Regions from separate parts of the Aminomonas paucivorans DSM 12260 genome, predicted to be linked through region 1. Evidence: riboswitches for the same ligand, from Rfam matches in the RefSeq annotation. Region 1 holds a riboswitch; the other holds the start of a gene.
What was found. A riboswitch is a leader RNA that binds a small molecule or an ion and turns the genes downstream of it on or off. The one in region 1 is predicted to bind cobalamin.

Region 1 (5,306 bases):
GGGCTCGTCGGGGACGATCTGCTTGCCGTTCCTGTACTCGATCCGCTCGCCCCGCTCCGGCGCGGCGATGTCCTTCAGCTGAAGCCCTTCAAAACGCGACATGTGCGTGTTCCTCCTTCGGGTCTCTGGTCGGTGGTGCCTAGCCTGTGGCCCTCGTGCGCAGGTGCTCGTGACGCCGGTGCTCTATCCAAAAGGAGAACCTCCGGGGAACGGTGGAGGCGGAGGCGTGTCGCAAAACTACGGAGCCGGTGTTTCAACCCAGGGCAAGGTCAACCCGGTGTCCCGCAGGTGTTCCCCGAAGGCCAAACGGAAACGCTATTTTTTGCGGCCCTTCACCCAGTTCAGACGGCCCCCCGCGGCGATAACCTCCAGGTCCTCCCGGGTCACGGGGGTGTCGCAGGAGATCTCCGCCCCCTTGGTGAGGTTGCGCACCACGAAGGGCCCGCCGGCGGTGATTTTCGACACGTTCAGGGAGAGCTTGTCGTCCCGGTCGATGCGGTCGTAGTCCTCGGGTTTCTGGAACACCAGGGGCAGGATGCCGAAGTTCACCAGGTTCGCCAGGTGGATCCGGGCGAAGCTCTTCACCAGCACCGCCTGCACCCCCAGGTACCGGGGAGCCAGGGCGGCGTGCTCCCGGCTGGAGCCCTGCCCGTAGTTGCTGCCCCCCACCACGAAGCCGCCGCCGGAGGCCAGGGCCCGATCGGGGAAGGTCTCGTCCACCACCTCGAAGACGTGCTTGGAGATGGCGGGGACGTTGGAGCGCAGGGGAAGGATCTTCGCCCCTGCAGGCATGATGTGGTCCGTGGTGATGTCGTCCCCCACCTTCAGGAGCACCGGGCCGTCCAGGGAGGCCCCCAGGGGCTTCATGACGGGCAGGGGGGCGATGTTGGGGCCTCGGCGGATGGTCACCTTGGAGGGATCCGCCGCGGGATGCTGGATCCGCCGGTCGTCCACCTTCAGTGCCGCGGGCTGCTGGAACCGGAAGGACTGGATCCCCAGCTTCTGCGCCAGGTCCCGGGGGTCGATCAGCTCCCCCGCCAGGGCGGAGGCCGCCGCCACCTCGGGGCTCACCAGGTAGACCTTGCCGGTCTTGTGGCCGCAGCGCCCCAGGAAGTTGCGGTTGATGGTGCGCAGGGAGATGCCCTCGGTGGGAGGGGCGAAGCCCATGCCGATACAGGCCCCGCAGCTCACCTCCAGGATGCGGACCCCCGCGGCCACCAGCTTGGAGAAGGCGCCGGAGGCGGAGGACTCCGCCACCACCTGACGGCTCCCCGGGGAGATCCCCGCGTCCACGTTGGGGTGCACGATCCGGCCGTCCAGGATGTTGGCCACCGCTTCGATATCCCGCAGGGAGGAGTTGGTGCAGGAGCCGAACATCACCTGGTCCACCTTCAGCCCCGCGATCTCCCGCACCTTCACCACCCGGTCGGGCTGGGAGGGCTGGGCCACCAGGGGCTCCAGGGAGGACAGGTCGATGTCGATGACCTCGTCGTAGACCGCGTCGGGGTCCGCCGCCAGGGGGACCCACTGGTCCTCCCGGCCCTGGGCCACGAACCACTGCCGGGTGACCTCGTCGCTGGGGAAGACGGAGGAGGTGGCGCCCGTCTCGGCGCCCATGTTGGTGATGGTGGCCCGGTCGGGCACGGAGAGGGTGGCGACGCCGGGACCGGCGTACTCCAGCACCTTGCCCACCCCGCCCTTGACGCCGATGCGCCGCAGCACCTCCAGGATCACGTCCTTGGCGGACACGAAGGGCTGGAGGGTCCCGGTGAGGTGCACCTTCACCACCCGGGGCACCGCCACGGGGAAAGGCTCTCCTGCCATGGCCAGAGCCACGTCCAGGCCGCCGGCTCCGATGGCCAGCATGCCCACGCCGCTGGAGGTGGGGGTGTGGGAATCGCTGCCCAGCAGGGTCTTGCCGGGGCGGGCGAAGCGCTCCACGTGGAGCTGGTGGCAGATGCCGTTGCCCGGGGGGGAGTAGAGGATGCCGTACTTCGCCGCCACGTCCTGCAGGTACCGGTGGTCGTCGGGGTTGCGGAAGTCCCCCTGGATCATGTTGTGGTCCACGTAGCTCACCGACAGCTCCGTGCGCACCCGGTCCACCCCGATGGCTTCGAACTCCAGGTAGGCCATGGTCCCCGTGGCGTCCTGGGTCAGGGTCTGGTCGATCTTCAGGCCGATCCGCTCGCCCTTGACCAGCTTCCCTTCCACCAGATGGGCCGAGAGGATCTTCTCTGTCACCGTCTGCCCCATGCTCCTCACTCCTTCTACGGCCGAGCCGGCCGGTTTTCGGGTACAAAAAGGGGACCTTCCCCCGATGCGGAAGATCCCCTCTGGAAACCAAGCGGGACGTCTCGTGCACAAAGCGACCCATGCACGGGATGTGCCTTGCCAGACGAGAATCCGACCACCGCAGACTCTTGACTCTCCCTCGCACCGGGCCGGTCTCCTGGCTTCCCTTCTTCCTCCCCTGCTCCTTCCCGGATCGAGGTCCAGTGGATGTCGCGGCAGGTTCGTCAGGGTCACAGTGGCGGGTCCGCTCCGGAGTTTCACCGGTCTTCCCGAGCACCCGAACGAGTTGGATTGCAGGCGGCTGAGCGCCTTGCGTGCCATTCTCGTAAGGCCCCGGTGCTTTGTCAAGCGCGTACTGTCTTTTTCCTACAATTCCGATAGATGGGTCGACCTGAATGCTAATAAAGTCACAAGCCATCGGCTGCATCTTCTCCTTTCTCGAAAGTATTGTCAATGCTGTATTCCCTTTTTCGTATCATTCAAATAGTTGCTTCGCTAAAAGTAACACACCAGATCAACGGGTTTCTTTTTAGCCCTCCCATCCCTTCCCCTGCGCGAATCTTTCCTCCCCTTCCTTCCCCGCCTCCCCCCGGGCAAACCGCCCCAGGGCCCTCTCGGGGGAGGAGAGGGCGTAGCAGTAGGCGCACCCCCCGGGGCAGGTGTCGTAGGCTCCCAGGTCCCGGCTGGGAGCGCAGCGGCAGCCGTGGCGCTGGTTCCGGTCCCGGCCCCGGGACACCGGGACGCCCCAGAGCCGGGCGATGCGCTCCCCGTCGATGCAGGCCCCGGAAGGGATCCCCCAGGGCTCCAGCCCCGCCTCGGCGCAGCTTCGCGCCTCCAGGCCGAAGCCCGCGGCGATCTCCCCCAGGTCTCGGGCCAGGGGCCCCCGGGCCTCCTTCGCCCGCTCCGGGTCCCAGGGTTCCAGGCTCGTCCCCCGAAGGGCCCGAAGCCGGCGCTCCGCCCGGGGGTACCGGTCCAGAAAGCTCAGGGTCACCCCGCCCACCCGGCCCGCCAGGGCGGCGCAGAGGGCGGAGAAGCGGCGGCGGTGCCAGGAGGGGTCGGTGGCGTGGGAGAGGAAAACCGGGTCGTAGCGCCAGAGGGTCCGATCCGAACCGAGGCGATCCCCCAGTGTGCGGAGCAGTCCCAGGGCCCGATGGGGAGGGAGAAGGCGGGGCTCCAGCTCCCGGGGGTAGCCCAGGTGGGTGGCCTGGATCAGGAACCGGTAGCCTCGGGCCTCCAGCCAGGGCAGGCGGGCAAGCAGCGGACCGGGGTTGCGGGTCCACAGAACCAGACAGGTCACCGCCTCCGGGGAAAGGTCGATTCGGGAGACCTGATGGGGGTTGAAGGGGTTGACGGTGAAGGCGAAGCCCGCCTCCAGACGCCGAAAAAGCCAGGGGGCGTAGAAGGCGGGCAGGTCGGTGCGGCGGCTGGCGCTGACGATCCCCGGGGAGACCTCAGGGGACCGGGAACCGTTCATCCTCCACGACCTCGTGAAGCCGCCCTTCCGCCCGATCCCAGGCGTAGGTGCGGGCGTCGTCGGCAATCCGTCCCTTGGTGTCCAGGAAGACCATGCTCTCCATCAGGGCCCGCTCCCGGGGAACCGTCCCCTCCAGGGGGCAGGCCAGGGGAAGGACTCCCACCACCTCGAAGGGCTCGGGCCACCCCTCCGGGGGCTCCACTCCCCGGGCGGAGAGGCTCCGAAGCAGTTCTTCCAGCCCCTGGGGGGCCAGGCGACCGAAGCGGTAGCGGGCATCGGAGGACCGGAAGAAGGGCTCCAGGATGCGGTAGGCCAGCCAGGGAGCCGCCGGATCCGGCAGGGCCGTGGCCAGGGAGGCGGTGAGGATCGCCGCGTCCGCCGCCCCCAGGGAGCGGGGGACCCTCCGGGGAAGCCACCAGCCGTGGACCTCCCCCCAGAGGGCGGGATCTCCGCCGGGGAAGATGCGGTCCACCAGGGCCAAGCCCGCCCCCACGCGGACCCGAAGGTCCTTGGACGTGGTGAGGACCCGCCACAGGGCCTCCTCGGTGCCCGTGTGGGGCTTTTCCGCCAGCAGCTCGATGCGCAGGGCCGCGGCGGCCTCCAGACCCAGCTCCCGCTTGGATCCTGCCTGGAAAGGTCCCGCCCAGGCTTCGCCCCCCAGGAAGCAGAGGACCCCGAGGGCCAGGGCCAGAAGGGCCGGATGGTTGCCTTTTTGCATCTTCGACACCTCCTTGTTGATGGGTCATCCTTAGACCCTGATGTCTTGTTGTCGCATTCCATCATAGTCCCTACGTTCCGGGAGGACCAGAGAAAAAAAGGGGCCTCCGCGAAGCGGAGGCTCCCCGAAGCGATGCGCCTTTCCCACCCTACCGGAATCTCCGGGATCCCTCAAGCCCTCCCGGAAAGGACGGAAACCCCCAGGGCCGCGGCCAGGTTTCGGGGATCCTCCGTACCCACCACCAGGAGCTTCCCGCCTTCCAGGGTCAGCTCCAGCGCCTCCCCGGGGGCCACGCTCCACCACCAGCCCCCCCGATGGAACTTGATCCCCAGCAGATACCAGGGAATCCGCCCCGGCCGGATGTCCCGGATCGTCTCCAGGGGCACCCTTCGGCGGAGAAGCCCGAAGGCCTGGGAGACCCGCAGGACCCGGTCCTCCACCCGAACCTCCATCCGCCCGAAGGCCCCAAAGGCCGCCCCCAGGATCAGCCCCGTCACCCCCAGGGAGGACCAAAATCCCGAAGGCTCCCCCGTCCCCCGGGCCGCCGCGAGCAGGACCCCCAGCTGCAGGAGCCAGGCGGCCCCGAAGATCCAGAGCAGGAAGCGCCCCCACTGGACCCTCCGGTAGAGGAGCATGGGGCCCCTCCCTCAGGGAAGCAGGGGGAACAGGGGTTCGTTCCCCACCACCCGGTAGATCCGGCCGGTAGGCCGGTCCCAGGCGTAGGCCCCCGCCCCGCCCACGGGACGCCCCATGCCGTCCAGGAAGGTCATGCCCTCGTTCAGGGCCCGACCCACCCGGATGGTCCCGTAGAGGGGGGAGGCC
Region 2 (5,306 bases), 140 kb from region 1:
CAGGAGGACCCGACGGGTTCCGGGAAGGGGGGCGCTCTGGGGAGGGCTTCCCAGGTCCAGCACCCAGGGGGGCGGGGCCAGTCCCTCCAGGGGTTCCGGCCCCAGCAGGGGGGCCGGGGAGGCGGTGCAGCAGAACACCCCTTCCACTTGTCCCAGGGCGTCGGGCCAGCCCTCCCAAGGAAGAGGGAGGATGCGGGGGTCCTCCGGCAGGGGCCGGGGGGAACGGTTCGCCAGAAGACAGGGGACGTCGCAGGCCGCCAGGACCCGGGCGGTCTCCAGTCCCATCTCCCCCGCCCCCAGCACCAGGGCACGCACCTCCGGCCACCGGGGGTGTTCCCGGAAGGCCTGCACCGCCAGCCAGGGGATGGAGGGTTCCCGCCCGGGGTGGAAGGAGGTGCGCAGCGCCCCCGCCACCCCCAGGGCCCGCTGGAAGAGGCGGTGCAGGGTGGGACCGCAGGTGGCGCAGCCTTCGTAGGCGTCCCGCACCTGGCGCACCACGTGGGACTCCCCCACGGCGAAGCTCTCCAGCCCCAGGAGCACCCGCAGCAGGTGGCGCACCACCCCTCCGCCCCGCAGGTCCGGCTCCGGCAGGCCCGGGGCGGGGGTCTCGGGGAGCAGGGCGTACAGCTCCCGGCGCCAGCAGGTGCGCAGCAGCAGGGCCTCCTCCAGGAGTCCACCCTTCAGGAGGGTCGCCGGGTCCTCCCCCCAGGGGAGGGAGGAGGAAAGGGAGAAGAGGGCCAGGCGGTTCACGGCCTTGCTCCTAGAGCCCCGCCCGGACGGCGGCGGCCGCGGCCAGGAGGGTGACGCCCTCCAGGGGCAGCAGGGTGCCCAGGTGCCAGACCAGGAGGGGGCGCAGCAGCTCCCGGGGGAAGAGCCCCAGCCAGTAGCCCATGTTCTGCCGGAGCACCCGGGTGACGGTGCCGATGGCGTTGCCCAGGAGGAGGGCCAGCAGGGCCTGCCCCGGGGAGAGTTCCCCCGCCGCCAGGGCTCCGCCCGCGGCGGCCAGGGAGGCGGTGGCGTGGGCCAGGGCCGCGGCGGCCACGGTCCAGCCCGCCGGGGGCAGCAGGGCCGTGTGTCCCAGGTGCTCCAGCAGCAGGGCCTCGAAGGAGGGCATGAGGGCGTAGGTGAGGGCGAAGAAGGTCCAGGCCCAGGGGAGGGACACCAGGAGGGCCCGCAGCAGGCGCCGCCGCCGCTCCGTCCCCGAGGGGGGGAGGACGGCCGCGGGGGCCTCGTCCCGGGGGGTGCCGTGACGGCGCAGCAGTCCCAGAAGCCACAGGAACCGCACGGCGCTGCGCCCCAGGAGCACCAGGGCGTAGAGCAGCCCCGTCCCCCCCGCCAGGCCCGCCGCCAGGGAGGCGGTGGTGATCCACCGACGGAGGTAGCCCGGGAAGGCCAGACAGAGGGCGCCGAAGACCGTCTCCTCCCGGGAAAGGTCTCCCTGGGCGTACCCCGACGCCAGCAGCCCCGCCCCCGCCCGGGGGGATCCCAGGGCCAGGGCCAGGGCCTGGGCGGCCCGGGGCGGGACGCGCCAGGTTCGAAGCCGGGGCAGCAGGGGGCGGAAGATCCGGTCCGCGGCTCCCGACGCCAGCACCAGTTCCCCCAGGGCGAGCCCCGCCACCACGCTGGCGGTGAGGGTCGCCTCGGCCCTCAGAAGGTCCGGCCAGGAGATCGCCACAGCAGCAGCACCGAGAGGTAGTCCTCCGTGGGCAGGATCGCCTCGGGCCCCGAAACCGTCCGCTCCTCCGGCAGCCCCGCCCGATGGACCCGCACCGTCCGGGCCCAGGGCCCCGTGGCGCGGACCAGCTCGGGAAGGCGTTCCCGGAGGGCCGAGGGCTTGTACAGCGCCGCCGCGTCCGCCCCCGACAGGGCCTCGGTCAGCCTGTCGAAGGGGGCGCTGGCGGGAGCCACCAGAAAGGACTCCTCCCCCATGGCCAGGAAGGAGCGGGCGGAACAGGCCGCCAGGGAGTGGGCGGAAAGCCCCGGCACCAAGCGCAGCTCCAGGTCCGGCCGGCTGGCCCGCCACACGTCGAAGAGGCTTCCCACGGTGGCGTAGAGGGCCGCGTCGCCGATCACCGGCAGGGCGACGGACCGGACCCCCTCGAGGAGGGGAGCCAGGGTCGCGAGCTGGGCCTTCAGGGCCTCGTCCCGCTCCTCCGGCACCCCGGACATGGGGAACACCAGGGGGTGAAGGGGGGCCTCCAGGTGGCGGCGTACTACCGAACCGGCCACGCTGGTTCGGCCGGGGGCGGAGAGGGGTTCCAGCAGCAGGTCCGCCTCCCGAAGCACGCGGAGGGCCTTGAGGGTGACGAGTTCCGGGTCGCCGGGGCCGACGCCCACGCCGTACAGGATCATCAGGGGATCCCCTTTCGGGGGACCTTCGGGAAGGGGGGACACCGGAGCCTCCGGTCCGAGAGGATGAGGAGGACGAAGGGGGACGGGAATGCCGCTGCCGGTGGGCCCTGCCCTCGCAGGTCCCGGTTCCATGACGCCGCGGGCCGGTCTCCTGGCTCCCGTTCCTCCTACTCCCGCGCCTTCCCGGGGGGGGACCCCAGTGGCATCCGTGCGGTTTCGTCCCGGTCACAGTGGCGGGGCCGCTCCGGCTTCGGATCCCGGATTCCCGTGCCCCCGGCGGTTCGTGGTCGGGGAGATTATAGCACCCTGGAGGACGGGGGGCCCCTGCGGGGAGGCTCCCTCACCGCCTAAGGTCCCGGAAGAAACAGGGACAAAAGATCCGTTTCCTGACTGGCCAAGGGAAGGAGTATTTGCAATACTGTGCAAGGAAGGGAGCTGTTCTCCTCTGTCCTTCTTTCGTGGGAAGAAGCACCGCCATGACGCATGAATCGTTTCATGAAAGGGGGGGTGAGGCTTCGTCCTGGGTCTTCGGGGGTACGAGCGGCGCAGTCGGTTCGGATCGGCGGTTTGGAAAAAGAGAACGGCAAAGGAGAGGTGAGTTCATGTCCCGCTTCGTAAGGCGTCTTCTCGCGGCGACCCTTGGGGTCTTCATCCTGGCGGTTCCCGCCCTGGCGGCCCCCGTCCGCTCCCTTCCCCGGGACGGCTTCGGGGCTCCGGGAGCGGGGGACTCGCAGCAGCAGATCCTCCAGATCCTCCGGCAGGGCAAGGGCGCGATCCCCACGACCCCCTACGGAGGGGTCAACATCGCCAGCGACCCCGTCCTGGCGAAGCTGCTTTACCCGGACGTGGTGAAGAACTGGTTCGACGGCAAGGTGGCGGGGATCACCCTCCAAACCCCTGCCTTCACCAGCAACCACGGTTCGGACGTGCAGGGCCAGGTGGGCTGGAACACCACCCAGGAGGAGCTGCTGGGCTTCCTGAACAACCTGCCCAAGAGCAACATGCGGGTGCAGATCGTGGCGGAGTTTGCCGCCAAGACCAGCGCCGGGGCGGTGGAGCAGACCTTCAAGCTCCCCCTGGCGGTATTCAGCAAGCCCCCGGTCTTCGACCCGGCGGACCTGAAGGCCTTGGGCAAGCCCGTGGTCTACCTCCAGGCCATGATCCACGGGGACGAGCACAGCGGCGGCGAGGCCATGCTGGCCCTGGCCCAGAAGCTGGCCACGGACGAACTCCGCGTCCTGGACAAGATCTCCGTGGTCATGATCCCCCGGTTCAACGTGGACGGGGCCTGGCGCTACACCCGGGGCACCAACACCGCCAACCCCGTGTGGGGACAGCCGGAGCTGTCCAGGGGCTTCGACCAGAACCGGGACCACACCAGCTTCTCCTCTCCCATCACCCGGACGATCCACACGGTGGTGAACGCCTACCGTCCCGACGTGTGCATCGACTGCCACGAGATGGGCTACGGCTTCAACCGGGAGTCCTCCGGAGGCACGTCCCTGGGCTATCGGGACTTCTACCTCTTCGACCTGGTGACCCTCATCGCCCACCCCGCCAACGTCCCCGCCTCCGTGACCGCCCTGAACCGGCAGCTGGAGTCGGGCATCGCCCAGGACCTCCGCTCCCGGGGGTTGAACTGGGACTATTACTTCTACGGCTGGGCCTCCCGCCAGGTGTCCGCGGACGTCCTCTCCACGGACCTGTCCACCCTGATCTCCGGGGAGGTGGACGTCACCACGGAACTCATGGAGGGCCCCCCCGACGAGGCCATGACGGACTCCGCCCTGAGCCTGAAGCCTGCGGTGAGCATGCTCTTCGAGACCCGATCCCCCAAGGTCCTCCCCAACTACAAGACCCGGGTGTACGCCCACCTGTCCGCTCTGGAGTCGGTACTTCGCCAGGTGGCGGCTCGTCCCGACACCTACCGGGACACCGTGGCGGCGGCCCGGGCGGCGGTGGCAGCCCAGGGAGCGGCCCCCGGCGCGGGGAACGACCTGATCCTGTGGGTGCGCCAGAAGACCATGGTCTCTCCGGATCAGGCGGTGCTCTCCTTCAACGCCGCCCACACCCAGGTGGCCCCGGGCACCCTGAAGATGAACAAGTCCTACCGCAACGACCAGCTGACGCCGGTGAAGTCCGTGGCGCGCCCCTACGCCTACATCCTCTCCGGGGACATGGGGGCGGTGGCGGAGCGGCTGACCTGCACGGGGGTGACGGTGCGCCGTCTCACCCAGGCGACCTCGGTTCCCGTGGAGGCCTACCGCATCGACGAAGTGGTGAACGACGACGACCCGGCCCTGGACATGGAGCACCGGGGCACGGACTACTTCCCCTGGAACGGGACCATCACCAAGGTCATCAACGGCGTCACCGCCTCCAGCCGGACCGTGACCTTCCCCGCCGGGTCCTACGTGGTCACCCTGGATCAGCCCTCCGCGAACCCGGCGGCCCTGGCCCTGGAGCCTCTGGCGAACCGGAACCTGGGGAACTACTGGCTCACCATGAACGCCCTGGGCAAGAGCACCGCGGGCTTCGTCCCCGTGACGGTGGGAGGGGAGTATCCCGTCTACCGCTGCATGAGCGTCCTCTCCCTCCCGGCGGAGGCCCTGTCCGTGGCCCGTCCCTTCCTGGACGGCGCCGTCGTGGCCTCCTGTCTGCCCCTGGGCTCCGCGGAGCTGGCTCCTCTGAACAAGACCGCCCTGGGGAGCAAGGAGGTGCGCTTCGGCTACTTCTTCACCGCCGAGGCGACGGACCAGCCCGGGCAGAAGCCTGCGGGCTTCGACCTGGTCCTCCCGAAGGAAGGGAACGGCTACACCCTGGAAACGTGGTATCTCTACGACTGGGTTCAGGGGACCTTCGTCCCCGCCACCCCCGTCGCGTCGACCAGCGGGGCCCGGACGGTCCGGGTGGAGGGCAACGCCCTGGACGCATCGGGGCGGGTCCTGGCGGTG

Region 2: linked by a shared signal. The riboswitch ahead of APAU_RS00755 (precorrin-2 C(20)-methyltransferase) and the one ahead of APAU_RS00190 (aconitate hydratase) in region 1 are both predicted to bind cobalamin.

The regions. Positions count from the first base shown of each region.
Region 1 is NZ_CM001022.1:32,995-38,300, reverse strand. Features, by position in the region: gene icd (isocitrate dehydrogenase (NADP(+))) at 1-102, opposite strand, end outside; gene APAU_RS00190 (aconitate hydratase) at 316-2,253, opposite strand; cobalamin riboswitch at 2,423-2,587, opposite strand; gene APAU_RS00185 (DUF1848 domain-containing protein) at 2,822-3,766, opposite strand; gene APAU_RS00180 (hypothetical protein) at 3,744-4,484, opposite strand; gene APAU_RS00175 (PH domain-containing protein) at 4,655-5,119, opposite strand; gene APAU_RS00170 (hypothetical protein) at 5,132-5,306, opposite strand, start outside.
Region 2 is NZ_CM001022.1:168,723-174,028, forward strand. Features, by position in the region: gene APAU_RS14450 (glutamyl-tRNA reductase) at 1-750, opposite strand, end outside; gene APAU_RS00750 (hypothetical protein) at 761-1,675, opposite strand; gene APAU_RS00755 (precorrin-2 C(20)-methyltransferase) at 1,648-2,352, opposite strand; cobalamin riboswitch at 2,497-2,620, opposite strand; gene APAU_RS00760 (M14 family zinc carboxypeptidase) at 2,955-5,306, shown strand, end outside.